Regions from separate parts of the Tepidibacillus fermentans genome, predicted to be linked through region 1. Evidence: riboswitches for the same ligand, from Rfam matches in the RefSeq annotation. Region 1 holds a riboswitch; the other holds the start of a gene.

The links. A riboswitch is a leader RNA that binds a small molecule or an ion and turns the genes downstream of it on or off. The one in region 1 is predicted to bind thiamine pyrophosphate.
Region 2: linked by a shared signal. The riboswitch ahead of EDD72_RS11670 (thiamine-binding protein) and the one ahead of thiS (sulfur carrier protein ThiS) in region 1 are both predicted to bind thiamine pyrophosphate.

Annotation. Positions count from the first base shown of each region.
Region 1 is NZ_SMAB01000011.1:19,751-27,957, forward strand. Features, by position in the region: gene thiH (2-iminoacetate synthase ThiH) at 1-987, opposite strand, end outside; gene EDD72_RS07855 (thiazole synthase) at 989-1,765, opposite strand; gene thiS (sulfur carrier protein ThiS) at 1,830-2,024, opposite strand; TPP riboswitch at 2,094-2,203, opposite strand; gene ptsP (phosphoenolpyruvate--protein phosphotransferase) at 2,413-4,137, opposite strand; gene EDD72_RS07870 (HPr family phosphocarrier protein) at 4,150-4,410, opposite strand; gene ptsG (glucose-specific PTS transporter subunit IIBC) at 4,457-6,496, opposite strand; gene glcT (glucose PTS transporter transcription antiterminator GlcT) at 6,655-7,521, opposite strand; partial or broken gene EDD72_RS07885 (PTS sugar transporter subunit IIA) at 7,669-7,917, opposite strand; gene EDD72_RS07890 (RNA-guided endonuclease TnpB family protein) at 8,039-8,207, opposite strand, start outside.
Region 2 is NZ_SMAB01000026.1:14,557-22,763, forward strand. Features, by position in the region: gene EDD72_RS11640 (CdaR family protein) at 1-1,198, opposite strand, end outside; gene cdaA (diadenylate cyclase CdaA) at 1,191-1,997, opposite strand; gene EDD72_RS11650 (hypothetical protein) at 2,123-3,130, opposite strand; gene EDD72_RS11655 (ABC transporter ATP-binding protein) at 3,350-4,111, opposite strand; gene EDD72_RS11660 (ABC transporter substrate-binding protein) at 4,124-5,122, opposite strand; gene EDD72_RS11665 (ABC transporter permease) at 5,150-5,911, opposite strand; gene EDD72_RS11670 (thiamine-binding protein) at 5,916-6,206, opposite strand; TPP riboswitch at 6,276-6,391, opposite strand; gene rocF (arginase) at 6,475-7,374, opposite strand; tRNA gene EDD72_RS11680 (tRNA-Gly) at 7,682-7,755, opposite strand; tRNA gene EDD72_RS11685 (tRNA-Pro) at 7,780-7,856, opposite strand; tRNA gene EDD72_RS11690 (tRNA-Arg) at 7,865-7,941, opposite strand; tRNA gene EDD72_RS11695 (tRNA-Gly) at 7,952-8,026, opposite strand; tRNA gene EDD72_RS11700 (tRNA-Leu) at 8,062-8,145, opposite strand; tRNA gene EDD72_RS11705 (tRNA-Lys) at 8,163-8,207, opposite strand, start outside.

The sequences.
Region 1 (8,207 bases):
TGAATGTCCACCTACTTCTGTAGAAGAAGCTGCAGACATTCTTGTTACCCCTAAGGGAATCAAATTCTCGCGGAATCCTTGGCGTTCTCTTGTCGAAATGGTAATCCCTACACGAGGTAAGAAGATACGTAACGCTAACATAAATTGTACTAAATTTTGATCAGTTACTTCATATATATCTTCAAAAACCCCTACATGGGGACGAATTCTTGGAAAAGATACACTTATTTCTACATCAGGGTATTTATTTTGTAAGTAATTCGCATGAAGGCCTGTCATAAAGGATTCACTTCGCCATTCACCTAAACCTAATAATGCTCCTATATTGACATTGCGCATTTTGGCTATGCATCCCCGCTCAGGGGCATCAAGTCGGAAATGATAGTTACGTTTACGACCTGCAAGGTGAACTTTTCGATAAATCTCCTCGTCATATACTTCTTGGTAAATGGTAAGGCTATCTACGCCAGCTTCAATCATTTGTTGATATTCTTCTACGGTCAATGGGAAAATCTCGACTCCAATCGAATCAAAATATTTTTTCAAGATGTGAACGGCATCAATCACGTAAGAGAGTGGTGTATCTTTTTTCGATTCTCCTGTTAAAATTAAGAGATGTTTAAATCCCATACTTGCGATCGCTTTTGCTTCTTTTTCAATCTCTTCTGCTGTTAATTGTTTTCTTTTGATTTGGTTATCAATACTAAAACTACAATAAGTACATTTATTCGTACAATAGTTAGAAAGATACATGGGAGTATACAATAAAACGGTTTTCCCAAAATGTTGAAGGGATAAGGTATGAGCCTTTTGTGCCATTAATTCTAAATAGTTCTCCGCTTTTGGAGATAATAATGCAAGAAATTCAATTTCATTGATTGGACGATCCTTGTGAATGATTTTTAAAATATCTGAGTCGGTTAATTCTTCATAAAACTGGTGATAGTCAATATTCTTATACTGGGAATATACATCATAAAAGCCCATTTCATCTCACCTCTTCATATAAAAACCCTGTTAAAGGTGACGAAGGCTGAGCAAGCTGGTGTTGTTCAGCAAGTTTTGCATGGTAAGCGAGATACCCTGCTTTTACCGCTAAAGAAAAAGCCTTAGCCATTTGGACGGGATTTTCTGCTGTAGCAATGGCTGTATTAACTAACACTGCCGCTGCCCCCATTTCCATCGCTTCTGCTGCTTCTGATGGTTTTCCAATTCCCGCATCAACAATCACTGGGAGATCAATCTCATTGATTATGATTTGAACTAACTCTTTTGTTTTCAAACCACGGTTTGTTCCAATAGGAGCTCCTAAAGGCATAACTGCAGCAGCCCCTGCATCTACTAATCTTTTCGCTGCCATTAAATCGGGACTCATATAAGGAAGCACAACGAAGCCTTCTTTAGCTAAGATCTCGGTGGCTTTAATCGTTTCTGCATTGTCTGGCAAAAGATATTTATTATCCGAGATCACTTCAATTTTAATCCAGTTCCCTAATCCCATTGCTCTAGCAAGTCTTGCAATTCTCACTGCCTCTTGTGCATTTCTTGCTCCAGAAGTATTTGGTAATAAAATACAGTCCTTTGGTATATATTCTAGAATATTCTCCTCTTTTGAATCTAAGTTTACACGTCGAATTGCCATCGTGATGACTTGTGATTCCGAAGCTTGAATCACTTCTGGTAGAATTTGATGATTAGGAAATTTTCCAGTACCAATGAATAAGCGGCTTTTTAATTCGACTCCACCAATACTTAATTTACTCATTTCTAAACCCCACTCCTTTTTTCTTATTTTTTCATCGATAAGAACTTGTAGTAAAATCTTTCAATCAACCTCCACCAACAACACTAACAATTTCTACTTTATCTGTTTCTTGAAGGATTCTTATATCATATTGATCTTTAGGTATAATATCAAAATTGATTTCTACGACTACAAGTGTTTGGTTTAGTTTAAGTTCATTTAACAACTCAGCCACCGTTTTTCCTGCAAATCCTGTGATTTCTTTACCATTAACAACCAAATTCCCGCCGCCCCCCTTTGCTAAATCCTTTTAAATTAAAAAAGTGCAAATCCGTAAAGAATTTGCACATAAAAGACTGTGTAACATTCCCTACGTTGGCATTACCCAAGTCAGGTGATAAGGGTCAGAAATAACATTTCTTTCTCAGCCTATCTCTATAGGCTCCCCTTGTTACGTTTATTAAATTTTACCAATTATTTTAATTTACAATTATTATAAAGCGACACATAAAAAAAGTAAAGACGGGAAACCTGTCGGTTTGACGCACTCGTCGATCAATCACCCTCGCGTTTGAACTGTCAAATTAGAACAAATAGAAATAACGATAATAATATAATAAAATCCCCCTAGACAAGATTAATTTTGTAAAGGGGGATTTTATAATTTTCTATTTTATTTTTTCCAAGACCTCTTGCTCAACATATTGTACAATTTCTTCAGCGGTTTCCATTTGCAGAACTTTTTCCGCAACGAGTTTCATTTCAGCTGCATTTAATTTTCGGATCAAAGAACGGGCTTTAAGAACAGATGAAGCACTCATACTAAACTCATCTAATCCCATTCCTAATAAGATCGGGATCGCTGGAATAGTACCAGCCATTTCACCACACATTCCTGCCCATTTTCCCTCTTTATGAGCAGCCTGAATTACCATATTGATTAATCGCAGTACAGCAGGGTTAAAGGGTTGATATAAATAAGAGACACGCTCATTCATGCGATCGGCAGCCATGGTGTATTGAATTAAATCATTTGTTCCAATACTGAAGAAATCCACTTCTTTTGCAAGTTGATCTGCAATCACTGCTGCTGCTGGGATTTCAATCATCATCCCTACTTCCATTTCCTTATTGTAGGGAATATTTTGTTGATCTAGTTCTTGTTTGACCTCAGCTAGAATCTTGTTCGCCTCGCGTAATTCCTGTAAAGAAGCAATCATCGGATACATTAGTTTAATATTACCATAGACACTTGCACGCAAAATCGCACGAAGTTGTGTCTTAAAAATATCGGTACGATCTAAACAGAGTCGAATTGCTCGATAGCCAAGGAACGGGTTCATCTCTTTCGGCAGATCAAGATAAGGCAATTCTTTGTCTCCGCCAATATCCAGAGAACGAATAACGATTGGGTTCTCTTTTGCGAACATCTCTGCCACTTGTTTATAGGCCTCAAACTGCTCCTCTTCAGAAGGAAGGTCGGTTCTTCCCATATACAAAAACTCTGTGCGGAATAAACCAATTCCTTCTGCCCCATTGGCAACAGCAACTTTTGCATCATTTGGATTACCAATATTGGCGACGACTTCTACACGATGACCATCCTTTGTAATCGAAGGCTCTGCCTTCAACTTCGCTAGTTCAGCAAGTTCTGCTTCATAAGCTTTTTTCTTTATTGCATATTGTTCAATCATCGTTGAAGTGGGATTTTTATAAACGACTCCCTCAATGCCATCGACAATGAGATAATCTAAAGCTTCTACCCCTTCAAGAATATTCTTTAAGCCTACAACCGCAGGAATTTCCATGGAGCGAGCCATAATCGCCGAATGAGAAGTTCGACCGCCAATATTGGTGGCAAAGCCCGCAACTTTATCCCGATCTAATTGGGCTGTATCGGAGGGGGTTAGATCGTGAGCAACTAAAACAACAGGTTCATTGAAGTCTTCTAACGATTTTTCTTCTATTCCAGCAAGTCTTTTTAAAACCCGACTGCTTACGTCGCGAATATCGGCAGCCCGTTCTCTCATGTACTCATTATCCATACTTTCAAAAATGGTAATGAATTGATCTGTGATTTCCTTTAATGCGGCTTCTGCGTTAATGGATTCGGTTTGAATCTTCTCTTTTACTGCGCCAATATATTCTGGATCTTGCAAAACGAGAATATGAGCAGCAAAGATCTGCGCTTCTTTTTCTCCTAATTTTTCCTTTGCTTTTTGTTGAATCGCTTCCAACTCGCTGATGGATTGCTTTACTTTTTCTTCAAAGCGTTTCACTTCTTGTTCTATGTCATTCACTTCATATCTTTGGACATCTACTTTTTCCTCTTTAAGAAGAAAAGCAGGCCCCATAGCTATTCCAGATGAGGCAGCTATCCCTCTCCATTCCATCGCTTATCCTCCTTATTCGTGTTCAGATTCTAGGATCTCACCGATTGCTTGAAGTGCCTCATCTTCGTTTTCCCCGTTTACAACTACTTTAATTTCATCACCTTGTCGAACACCTAACGACATAATTCCCATAATACTTTTGGCATTTACCTGTTTATCTCCTTTTACGATCGTGATCTCACATGGGAAAGAGCTTGCCTTTTGTACTAATAATGTTGCAGGTCTAGCATGAAGTCCTGTTGGATTTTTTACTGTAAATACTTTTTCTACCATTTGATATTCCTCCTTGTGATTCTAAAATTTTTTAATTATGAACAGGTTATTTCTTTTCAATAATTGCAATTTCTGTGGTTCCAGCTTTTACTTCTCCTTTATTGACATGAAGGAATTGATTCTCATTTAAATTGGTGAAGACAATGGGTGTAATCGTTGATTTGGCATGGGTGCGGATATAATCCAAATCGACGTTTAATAACGGTGTCCCAACCTCTACTTCTTGTCCATCTTTCACCAATAATTCAAATCCTTTTCCTTGTAGATTAACCGTATCGATTCCTACATGGATGAGAACCTCTAAACCACTGTGAGAAACTAGACCAATCGCATGTTTAGTCGGAAAGATGGTTGTGATTTTTCCTTTTATAGGAGAAACAACTTTTCCATCTGAAGGATTGATCGCAAACCCATCCCCCATCATTTTACCAGCAAAAACTTGATCTGGCACCTCTGAAAGGTCAATGACTTCTCCATCTAATGGAGCAACGATATATTCGATACCTTCTTCAACGGTTTCTATATTGTTTGGAATGACATTGATCAAGTTCTTTTGTTCCACTGCTTCCGGTGATTGACCATTGATTATTGCTTTTATTTGTTCCTTTAAGGAGTCAGACTTTGTTCCAAAGATCGCTTGAAAGTTATTGCCCATTTCCATGACTCCTGCTGCTCCTAATTTTTTTAATTCTTCTTTATTCACTTTCGTTGGATCTTTTACCGTAACCCGTAAACGAGTAATACAAGCATCGAGTACACTTAAGTTTTCCTTCCCTCCAAAGGCTTTTAAAACTTTTGCAGCAAGACTATCTGAATGATCTGCTGTATTTTCAACTCGATTTTCCTCGTCTTCTCGGCCAGGGGTTTTTAGATCCCATTTGCGAATAGCGAAACGGAAACCAAAATAATAAATTACAGAAAATACTAAGCCCACTGGTATGACGAGCCACCATGCAGTACGGTTTGGTAAAATTCCAAAGAGGATATAGTCGATGACACCGCCAGAGAAGGTCATCCCAATTTTTACATTTAGGATATGCATAATCATAAAGGATAATCCAGCAAAGACCGCATGGATCGCAAATAAGATAGGTGCAATGAACAAGAATGTAAATTCAATCGGTTCTGTAATTCCTGTTAAAAACGATGTTAAGGCTGCAGAACCAAGAATTCCTGCAACAATCTTTTTCTTCTCAGGCCTTGCTTCGTGATACATCGCTAAGGCTGCGGCAGGAAGACCAAACATCATAAATGGGAATTTCCCTGTCATAAATGTTCCAGCTGTAAAAGGTACCCCATCTTTTAACTGAGCGAAAAAGATATGTTGATCCCCATGAATGATTTGACCTGCTTTTGAGACATAGTTCCCAAATTCATACCAAAATGGGGCATACCAAATATGATGAAGTCCAAATGGAATTAAGGATCGTTCAATCAAACCAAAGATAAACGCAGCTAACGTTTTATTTTGATCGATCATACTGTGAGAAAATACATTTAATGCATTTTGAACAGGCGGCCAAATAAAAGTCATTAAAATACCCAAGATTAATGCAGATCCTGCAGTGACAATCGGCACAAAACGTTTCCCCGCAAAAAAACCTAAAAATGGCGGGAGTTGGATGGTGTAATATTTTCGATATAAATAAGCGGCTAAAATACCTACGATGATCCCACCAAAAACCCCTGTTTGCAGCGTTGGAATACCAAGTACTGTTGCATAAGATTGACTTTTTGCAACCATTTCAGGGGTGATATGAAGAATGTCTCCCATCGTAATATTCATGATCAGAAAACCAATAATTGCGGCAAGACCAGCAACTCCTTCTCCACCAGCTAATCCAACAGCAACTCCCACAGCAAAAAGGAGTGGAAGGTTGCTAAATACGATTCCCCCTGCATCCTCCATCACCTTTGCAACTAGTTGAAAACTAGGACTTGTTAAAGCTGGAATTCTTTCTATCAACTCGGGGTTTTGCAGTGCATTCCCAAAAGCTAACAAAATTCCAGCTGCAGGTAGAATGGCAACAGGTAACATCAATGCTTTACCTACTTGTTGCAACACACTAAAGATTTTTTTTAGCATCGTTAATCCTCCTTTAATTTATAATTTCTGCTAATATCGGCAGGAAATACCAAAAAAGAAAAAGGCATGAGTAATAATTGTGATATGACTAGGATGTCATAATCACCAAAAATTTACTCATGCCTGATCGAATCAGTAACACGTAGACGCTTTCATTTTCAATTTTCATTGATATGATTCAATATTCTTTGAATATGCATAGTGAGATAAACAACTTCTGCTTTTGGTATTTCTGTCTTTAAGGTATTTTGCATGATCTTAACTAATTTCCAAGCGAGATTATAACATATAGGATACTCTTTTTGCAATAAAGAACTTAAGGGATGATTTTCTCCTAAGTGTTGGTTTTGCTCCGTTCTTTCAATGGCAAAGCGCAAGTGTGTCACTAGGCGGGCATAATCGATGGACTCCTTGTCAATCTTGATCGCTAATTCTTCTTCAATCACATGAATCAATTGATTGACAAGTGCTGAAAAACGATTCATTTTGTTAATGCTTTGATTGGTCCTAAGACTATGAAGATGAAGGGTAATAAACCCAGCCTCATCTTCTGGGATTTCCAGATTTAATTTTTGTTCTAAAATCTTCAATCCTTGTAATGCGAGAGCAAACTCTTCTGGGTAAAGGGTTCGAATCTCAAATAAAAAGGGGTTATCGATATTAATTCCCTGTTGTAAACGTTTTATCGCAAAGGAAATATGATCAATAAAAGAGACTAAAAATTGTTCTGTAAAATGAAGGTCCGAGTTCTTTTCAATATATTGAATCACATCATGAATCGCATGTATCGTTTCATCATCAGCCTCTGTAAGAACACGTAAGATGGAATCGCGGTTTGCATCAGAAGAAAGGGTAAATACTTTTTCAATCGCTTGTAATTGTTTACCAACCAAATATTCTCTTTTTTTACAATTAAAACCAATCCCTTTTCCTAAAAGCACAACTTCATTTCCTAATTCATCTTTGGCCAGTAGCGTATTATTATTTAAAATTCGCAGGATTTGATAAGTTTTTTTATCCTTCATTTGTTTTCCATCCTCTTAAACTGCCTTTTAGTAATAAAGACTGTAAAAAATTGTTTATTGTACTGCACTTTCATCGCAGTATAGAAAAATCAAGTGAACATAGCCACTTGATTTTTTAATTCTATTATTTTATTTTAAATCAATTGATTAAGCAAGATGAATTTTTAATACTTGGGTTTGCCCTTTGCTTACATTCTCTTGCGCCAGTCTTTCCATCTGTCCTACTTTCTCTCCGTTTGTGATCACCAATGGAGTAATGGTACTTTTGGCCTTTTCCTTGATGAGATTAAGGTCAAAACTAATCAAAGCATCACCAGCTTTAACTTTGTCCCCTTCTTTCACATGTGCAGTGAAACCTTCTCCTTCCATTTGTACCGTTTCTAAACCGATGTGGAGTGAACTACCCACCACTTAAAACCTTGCGGTTTTTGAAGTAGGGGCTTCTCGACTTATCGTTGCTTTTAGTAGCCAACGAAAACTGACCGAGCTATCCCTCTTGTTCCAAGAGTTCTTTTTGCTATGCTAACGCTAATAAGCGTAATCCTTCAAGTTTGATATTGATAGAAGCATTCCAGTCTCTATCTGCTACAAAACCACAATCACAGTGGAATATGCGCTCAGCAAGAGATAGAGACTCCTTTACTTGACCGCAACATGAACAAGTTTTGGATGATGGAAACCACTTA
Region 2 (8,207 bases), on a different contig from region 1:
TTTCTTTTGTATTTATCACTTTCGTATATAAAGGTACATTATATTGAAGCTCTACTTCATGTTCTCCTGGAGGTAGATTGGTTAGATCAACGAAAGCTTGGATATCATCGTTCCTTGTAGATCTTAATATATCAGGCGCCCCTTCTAGAGTTAAATTAATGGTGGTAGGGGATATGATGATCCCTTTTAGTCCTTTACTTAATCCATTTAAATCAATGCCGATATTCTTAAAATCTTTCTTTTCTGATTTTACAATTGTGATTTCAAGCTGAATTTGATCAGGTTCGGTTTTATATAATCCTGATGCGACAGGAATCTTCAGCTGAATTGAATTTTTGCCTATTGGTAAATTGGCAACAGAAACATTCGGTCCTTGGTAAACTTCATATTTACTCACAATCTCTTCTGGACCATATAAAGTCACATCTTTGGTTTTTAGATCGATCGATTGAATCGCTAGTCCAGCTTTTGGTTGATCAATAATTTTATAAGTTAAAGGTACCATTTGGTATGGACTGGTTACTGGTATTTTGACTTCTGCCGTTTGCGGGGTGATTTCAACTTTCACAGGGTTCCCCTTTTTATCTAATGCATGAAGCGGAACTTGCTCAGTAATCATTTTGTTTGCATTTTCTACATTAATGAACGCTTTCACAAAAGCGACGGATTCTACTTCTTCTTTGGTACCAGAAATGTGAACTTTACTTGGGGTCACAATCGCATCACCAGTTTGAAATCCTTCTGCTGCTTTTCCCAGTTGATCAACGAGAATCGGCATCTCGATCCGATGTTTTTCCTCAATTTTCACTTTTAAGGTACGAGGCTGAATGTCAATATCAATTCCTCTTGGAAAACCGGTATATTGAATAGGAACATCAAAGGTTCCTTTTTTATAGGAAGTTAGGTCAACAAAAAATTGACCTTTATCAATCATTTTGCCATCCTGAATCTCCCCAATTGTCCTAGTATTACTTTTTAAGGTAACCGTTACTCTTTTTGTTAGAACATCAACTACATACTGTTCTTCGTTATATTTCGGAATTACATTCGCTTCATATATATATGCATTCTCCCTTTGATCGATCGGGGTTAGACTTGGATTGGCTGTTTGCTCCATGTTAACGACTAGCCAGAGCATAATCGCTATTATAAGCGATAGTGCTTTGAGTACATTATTATTCTTTAACCAATTATCCATCTAGATCCCCTTTCTGGCGAAATAAACTCATTGTTTTAGCTACTGGCCGTAATTCTTCGAAAAGTTTTTTCTCTAATCGTTCAGGCGTCAATCCTCTTTCGATTTGGCCATTGATTGCAATAGAAAGATGACCCGTCTCTTCCGAAACGACAAGGGAAATGGCATCTGAGACCTCACTACAGCCAATCGCAGCCCGATGACGTGTCCCTAATTCCTTGCTGATAAAAGGATTTTCTGAAAGGGGAAGATAGCATGCAGCAGCCATGATTTGTCCATTTCGGATAATAACAGCTCCATCATGCAAAGGTGTATTGGGAATAAAAATATTAATAATCAGTTGGGAGGAAACTAACGCATGTAAATCAATTCCTGTCTCAATATAATCATTTAATCCTGTTTCCCGTTCAATGACAATTAGGGCACCGATCCTCCTTTTTGCTAAATAACGAAAAGCTTCAACAATTTCGTGAACCATCTTCGTTACAACCTCTTCTTCGTAATGTATAGATCGTGAAAAAAAACGGCCCCTTCCTAATTGTTCTAGTGCACGTCTAAGTTCTGGTTGGAAGATGATGATGATGGCCAATACACCATAAGTAAAAGCTTGTGACATTAACCATTGCAATGTTCGAAGTTCAAAATATGTACTAATTAACCAAGCGACGACGATGACCATAATTCCTTTCAATAATTGAATCGCGCGAGTGCCTCTTACAAGCATCAGTAATTTATAGATCACATAACTAACTAATAAAATATCCACGATGTCGTCTAACATATTAAAGATGTAGTCCATCATCTTTTTCCTCCATTAACTGGTTATCACTAGTATTTGTTTTAAACTTATTCGCTCATTCACCTTTTTCATCCTTCTTCTCTATACTTAAAACGTAAAAAAAAAGTACCGGTTTCGGTACCCAGCCATTAATTAAGTGTCATATTCTCGTTTTCTAATTCATTCAGATCAATCGTTTGTTCTTTGGATGGTATTTGCATTTCAAATTTTTGTTCTTTATTAATATCGTTCTGATTCACTTCTACATTGAGTTTTATCCCAATTGATCCTTCTTGATCTAAATTCACAAGCGCATCAAAAGTACTTAACATTTTTCTCTCAAAACCATCTTTATCAATGACACTGGTAGTTTTAAAGGTATTTAAATTGAGATACTTATCGATTTCCTTAATGGTTTTATCAATCTGCGCTTTATTTTTATTTAGTTCATCTTTCAATTTTTGTAATTCTTTTTTATTCTCATCCGTTATTGCATATTTTTCGTACTGTTCTAAAAGTACGGGTAACCCTTCTGCCATGAATTTTTGTAAAAATGGTTTTAAGTTTTCCTTTGTAATTGCAATAGTTATTGCATTTTCTACTTTTCCGTCCGTTAGTGAATACTTTTTACTATCTTCTTTAATAAATGCGTTTCCATCTAAACTATTCAATATAACTTTTGCCAATTTTTCATTATCTTCAGCCGTTTTTTGGGGATCATTTGTTTTTTCGAATTCAGTCATATCTAATGAAACGTACTGTTTTTTTGGATCACCAATTTGGGATTGAATCATCGCTGGCAATTTCATATAAAATGTATTTTCCTTTAAAATCATCGGAAAGTCGAATATTAGATTCATCCCTTGTACATGTAAATTCCCTTCATACTGCATCGGCTCTACCGTCTGCTTACCATTGATCGACATGTGGACTTCGTTTAAGATTTGTAATGGAGCTAACTCTTGGTTTGTTCCTTTTAATTTACTTGTATCAAGTGTAAGGTCTATTTTAACATCAAAAGATGAACTTTTGATCTCTGCATTTTTCTTAATCGAATCTAAAAGAATTTGCTTTGGTTCCTTCTCTTTGCCACAACCTGCAAAGAAAATCCCTATAAATAAAATCAAACTAAGAAAAAGTAAAGAAAGTTTTCTCAACGATTTCTCCTCCTAATCATTCACAATTTGATTTCTTTGCGGTATTGGTTTCCTCTCTCCAAATTGAACTTCTCAACTTCTCAGATGAAATAAAATATACAATTATTTCTAAATCATTATAAACTAAGTAATAGAAAAATAGTGTTACAATTTGGTGAAGAAAAATTTACCAATCTCATATATATGAAATAAAGGGGAAGATTAGAAGTGAAATCTAAATTATTCTTTTGCAAGTAAAGTTAAAAGTCTTTCTTTTAATCGGGAGAAATTCTCTCCTGTAATAATGCTAGGATCTCTTGGTCGAGGTAAATCAATCTCGACGATTTCCTTCACTCGGGCTGGACGGTGAGAAAAAACATAGACGCGGTCAGAAAGATAAACCGCTTCATCAATACTATGAGTCACAAAAAGTATGGTGTGGTGATATTTCTCCCAAATTTCTAATAGCCAATGTTGCATTTTCATTCTTGTAATTTCATCTAAGGCACCAAACGGTTCATCTAATAATAATACATTGTTATCTAACAAGATTGTACGAAGAAGAGCCGCTCTTTGCCTCATTCCGCCAGATAATGCAGAAGGATACTCGTTGGCAAATGAAGCTAGCCCAAAAACATCAAGATGTTCTAAGGCTTTTTTTCTTGCCGTTTCTTTGGGAATTCCTTTAATCTCCATTCCCAAAATTACATTATCCAATACTGTTCTCCATGGTAGTAGATGGTCCTTTTGCGGCATATAACTGACAAAGCCTTTTTTATTCTTAATCGATTGACCATCAAGTAAAATATCTCCCTTTGTGGGAGAGTCTAAACCACTGATTAGATTGAACAAAGTGCTTTTTCCACTCCCACTAGGGCCAATAATTGAGACAAATTCACCTTTTTCAATTTGCATCGAAATATCTTCTAATGTTTTAAAACTTCCATTTTGTAATGGATATTCTTTATATACATGTTGTAGTTCCAATTTAAAGGTAGTCATCTTCCTACATCCTTATTTTTTCGGTAAAAAGTCGTTTGTAAAAGCTTTATTCACATCAATCATTGAAGGTATGAGTTTATGATCGGCCATCCATTTGGCATAATTACTCCAAACTTCTGGTTTTTGAATTCCCCACTGCGGGGCATCTTCTTGATATTTTTTACTCAACCATTTTTGACTAGCTTTAACTAATTCTGCATTCATTCCTGGAACTTCTTTTAACAAAATATTTGCAGCCTCTTCTGGATTTGAAATGGCAAATTCATATCCTTTGCTTGTCGCTTCCATGAACTTTTTAATGATATCCGGATGTTCCTTGATATAGGTCTCATTGGTAATGATAACTGGTGTATAGTAGTCTAATTCTGGAGCGATTTGCCGAAGTTCAATATAATTAATTGGGAACTTCCTTAATTCAGCGTCGATTCCCGTCCATCCATAATAAATCCATTCAAAGTCAACATCACGTTTGGTAATCGTAAAGAAATCTGCATCTCCAACAGTCAAAAATTTTACTTTATTAAAGTCAGCATTATATTTTTCCATTACAGATTGGATAACAGCCTTTTCCGATTCAGCTCCCCAACCGCCATAATTCTTTCCTTCAAAATCCTTCGGTGTTGTAATATTTTTCTCTTTCGGAGATGCAAAACCAGAAGTATTATGTTGAATGATTGCTGCAATGGAAACAATCGGGATTTGCTGGGCACGAGCATTCGTTACTTCTTCTTGGGCACTGATTCCAAATTGCGCCTTACCCGCAGCAACCATTTGCGCTGCACCACCACCGTCAGACGGTTGAACGATTTCCACATTTAAACCCTGTTCTTGATACCATTCCTTTTCTTTTGCTACATATAATCCGGTATGATTTGTGTTGGGTACCCAGTCGAGCATGACCTGAATATTCATTGGTTTTGCTTTTTCTTTTGGTGGTTCTGCTTGTTTGTTATTCGTAGAACAACCGATCATTAGAAACATGAACGCAAGAATAATCGTTAGATTCATCATGAACTTCTTTTTCAACTTATTTCACTCCTAATCTTCTTGATTTAATTTTGCCCAAGGTATCAATTTTTGTTCAAGTAATAATAGGAAGCTAAAAAACAAAATACTTGTTAATACAATAATTAAAATCGCTGCAAATACTTGCGCAGTTAAAAAAGAATGAGAGGAGTTCTTCATATAAATTCCTAAGCCTTTATTTGCACCCAGCCATTCACCAATGACTGCGCCCATAATACTGTAAGTGGCAGCAATTCTTAGTCCTGAAAATAATGAAGGTAATGCCGATGGAAATCGTACCTTTTTGTAAATTTGCCATTTTGTTGCATTCATCGTGTGCAATAACGAGATAAGACCTGAATCAGCTTGGTTCAATCCATCGATCGTATTTAAGACAATTGGAAAAAAGCATACTAAGGCAACAACCACAATTTTGGGCAATAGACCATATCCGAACCAAATCAATAATAAAGGTGCAATGGCAATAATCGGTATCGTTTGCGAAGCAACTAAGATCGGATAAAATCCCCGTTTAAAGAACGAAAAGCTATCGATTAATAGAGCCAAAAATAAAGCGACAATGACAGCAAGCAAGAATCCAACTAGTGCCTCATATAAAGTAATTAGTGTATGGTCAAGCAAGATAGGGTATTGCTTGACCATTGCTTGAATAATATCGGTTGGTGCAGGCAAGATCCAAATATCAACTTGAGATAATCTCACAAAAAATTCCCATAGTAAAAGACCAAAAACAATCATAAGAAGGGCTGGATAATGATTTTTGATCTTCTTCATTCAATCAGCTCCGATATTTTCCAATCTTCTCTTCCATCGTGACTCCTTTTGGATGATAGTCAATCTTAATGATGGTCATCACGCGTTCAGCTCCAGCATCTACACATACTTGTTGTGCTTCTTTTACAATCTCTAATAATTGATCCAACTCTCCTTCCATGGTAGTTTCCATAGGACCTACTTCATACTTCACACCTGATCTTTTAACGACATCAATCGCTAAATCTATGATCCGATAAGTATCTGCATCGGGAACTTTCGGAATGACTTGAAAACTAAGATTAATTACTGGCATTTATTATCTATCCTTTCAAATAGTGTTATTTAATAAACAAAAAAGCTAACCACTCACGGCCAGCTATGAACAAATAAAAGTAAAAATCCCTCCGCTAGCATTACCCAGATCAGGTTTTTTGGGTCGGTATTGTCATAACGGAATACCCTCTCAGCAAGACCTCTCAAGCTCCCCATTTTCCATTTTCATTTTTATCCTAACTTTCAAGCTTATCTTAGCACTACGATTTAAAAATTGCAATTTAAGAAAAATTTTCATAGAAGAACTACTACAATAATTTTTCGCCAAAAGCAGATGCCATTAAGCCAACAGCTATTTCTGCGGTTCGATTGCGCACATCTAAAATTGGATTTACTTCTACAAATTCCGCAGAAATAAGGAAGTTAGCTTCCGCAATCATCTCCATTGCCAAGTGACCTTCACGATAAGTTACCCCTCCAGTAACGGGTGTTCCGACTCCAGGAGCGTCATTGGGGTCCAAACAATCTAAATCAAAGCTTAAATGAACACCATCAGTCTTATCTTTTAAATAATGAATTGTTTCTTCCATTACTTTTGCCATTCCTATGCGGTCAATTTCATGCATTGTATATACTCGAATCCCATTTGTCTTGATAAATTCTCTTTCGCCTTTATCTAAGTCTCTTGCACCAATGATTACAATATTCTCTGGCTTAATCTTTGGGGAAAAATTTAAGATATTTACTAAATCAATATGGCCCTTCCCCAAACTTACTGCAAGTGGCATTCCATGAATATTGCCTGTAGGCGAAGTCTCAGGAGTATTGATATCTCCATGTGCATCAAACCAAATTACTCCCATATTGGGATAATGGCTCGATACTCCTGCAATTGTTCCAATCGCAATACTATGATCTCCCCCTAAAACAAGTGGAAATCGTCCTTCTTCTATAATCCTTTTCACTTGATTTGCCAATTCTTCATTCACTTTCTTTACTTCTTTTAAATATTTTAACTTTGGATTCTCAATGGTATATGTTTCAGGAGTAGGAACATATAGATTCCCTAAATCTTTTACATGATATCCTGCATTCTCAAGTCGTTCCTTTACATTTGCATAACGAATGGCGCTTGGCCCCATATCTACGCCTCTACGCCCAGCACCTAAATCGAGTGGCACCCCAATAATTGTAATATCTTTATGCATCTTTCCACCTCTATTATCGAATATTTCGACTATACAGTATATTTACATTTTAGCGGTTCACCTTTGTTTCAGACAACTGTTCGAAAAGTAAAAAGAAACTCATCATTCTTTCCAAACGAATGTCAAGCGCATAAAAAAAGGGAGAGCTTCCGCTTCCCCTATAGTCCCATAGAGACTAGAATTCAATTGTATATAATAAATTTGACGTCGCTATTTCCAAAATAAATCGACTAATATTAAGTACAATAATTTTTTTCGAACAGAAAATTTGAGCAGAATCTTGCTCTACAATGTACTTAGAAAATAATGGAGCGGGTGATGGGAATCGAACCCACGCCGCCAGCTTGGAAGGCTGGAGTTCTACCATTGAACTACACCCGCTTACTAACTTTTATATTCATTTGGTGGTCGGGGTGACAGGATTTGAACCTGCGACCCCCTGGTCCCAAACCAGGTGCTCTACCAAGCTGAGCCACACCCCGAAGAAAAATGGCGCGTCCTGAGAGATTCGAACTCCCGACCTTCTGATTCGTAGTCAGACACTCTATCCAGCTGAGCTAAGGACGCATTGTAAATATGGAGCGGACGACGGGATTCGAACCCGCGACCCTCGCCTTGGCAAGGCGATACTCTACCACTGAGCCACGTCCGCTTATATATTAGTAAGCATATAACACTTATACTCAATGGTGCGGGTGAAGGGAGTCGAACCCCCACGCCAAAGGCGCTAGATCCTAAGTCTAGTGCGTCTGCCAATTCCGCCACACCCGCAAAAAAAGGAATAATAATGGTGAGCCATACAGGATTCGAACCTGTGACACCCTGATTAAAAG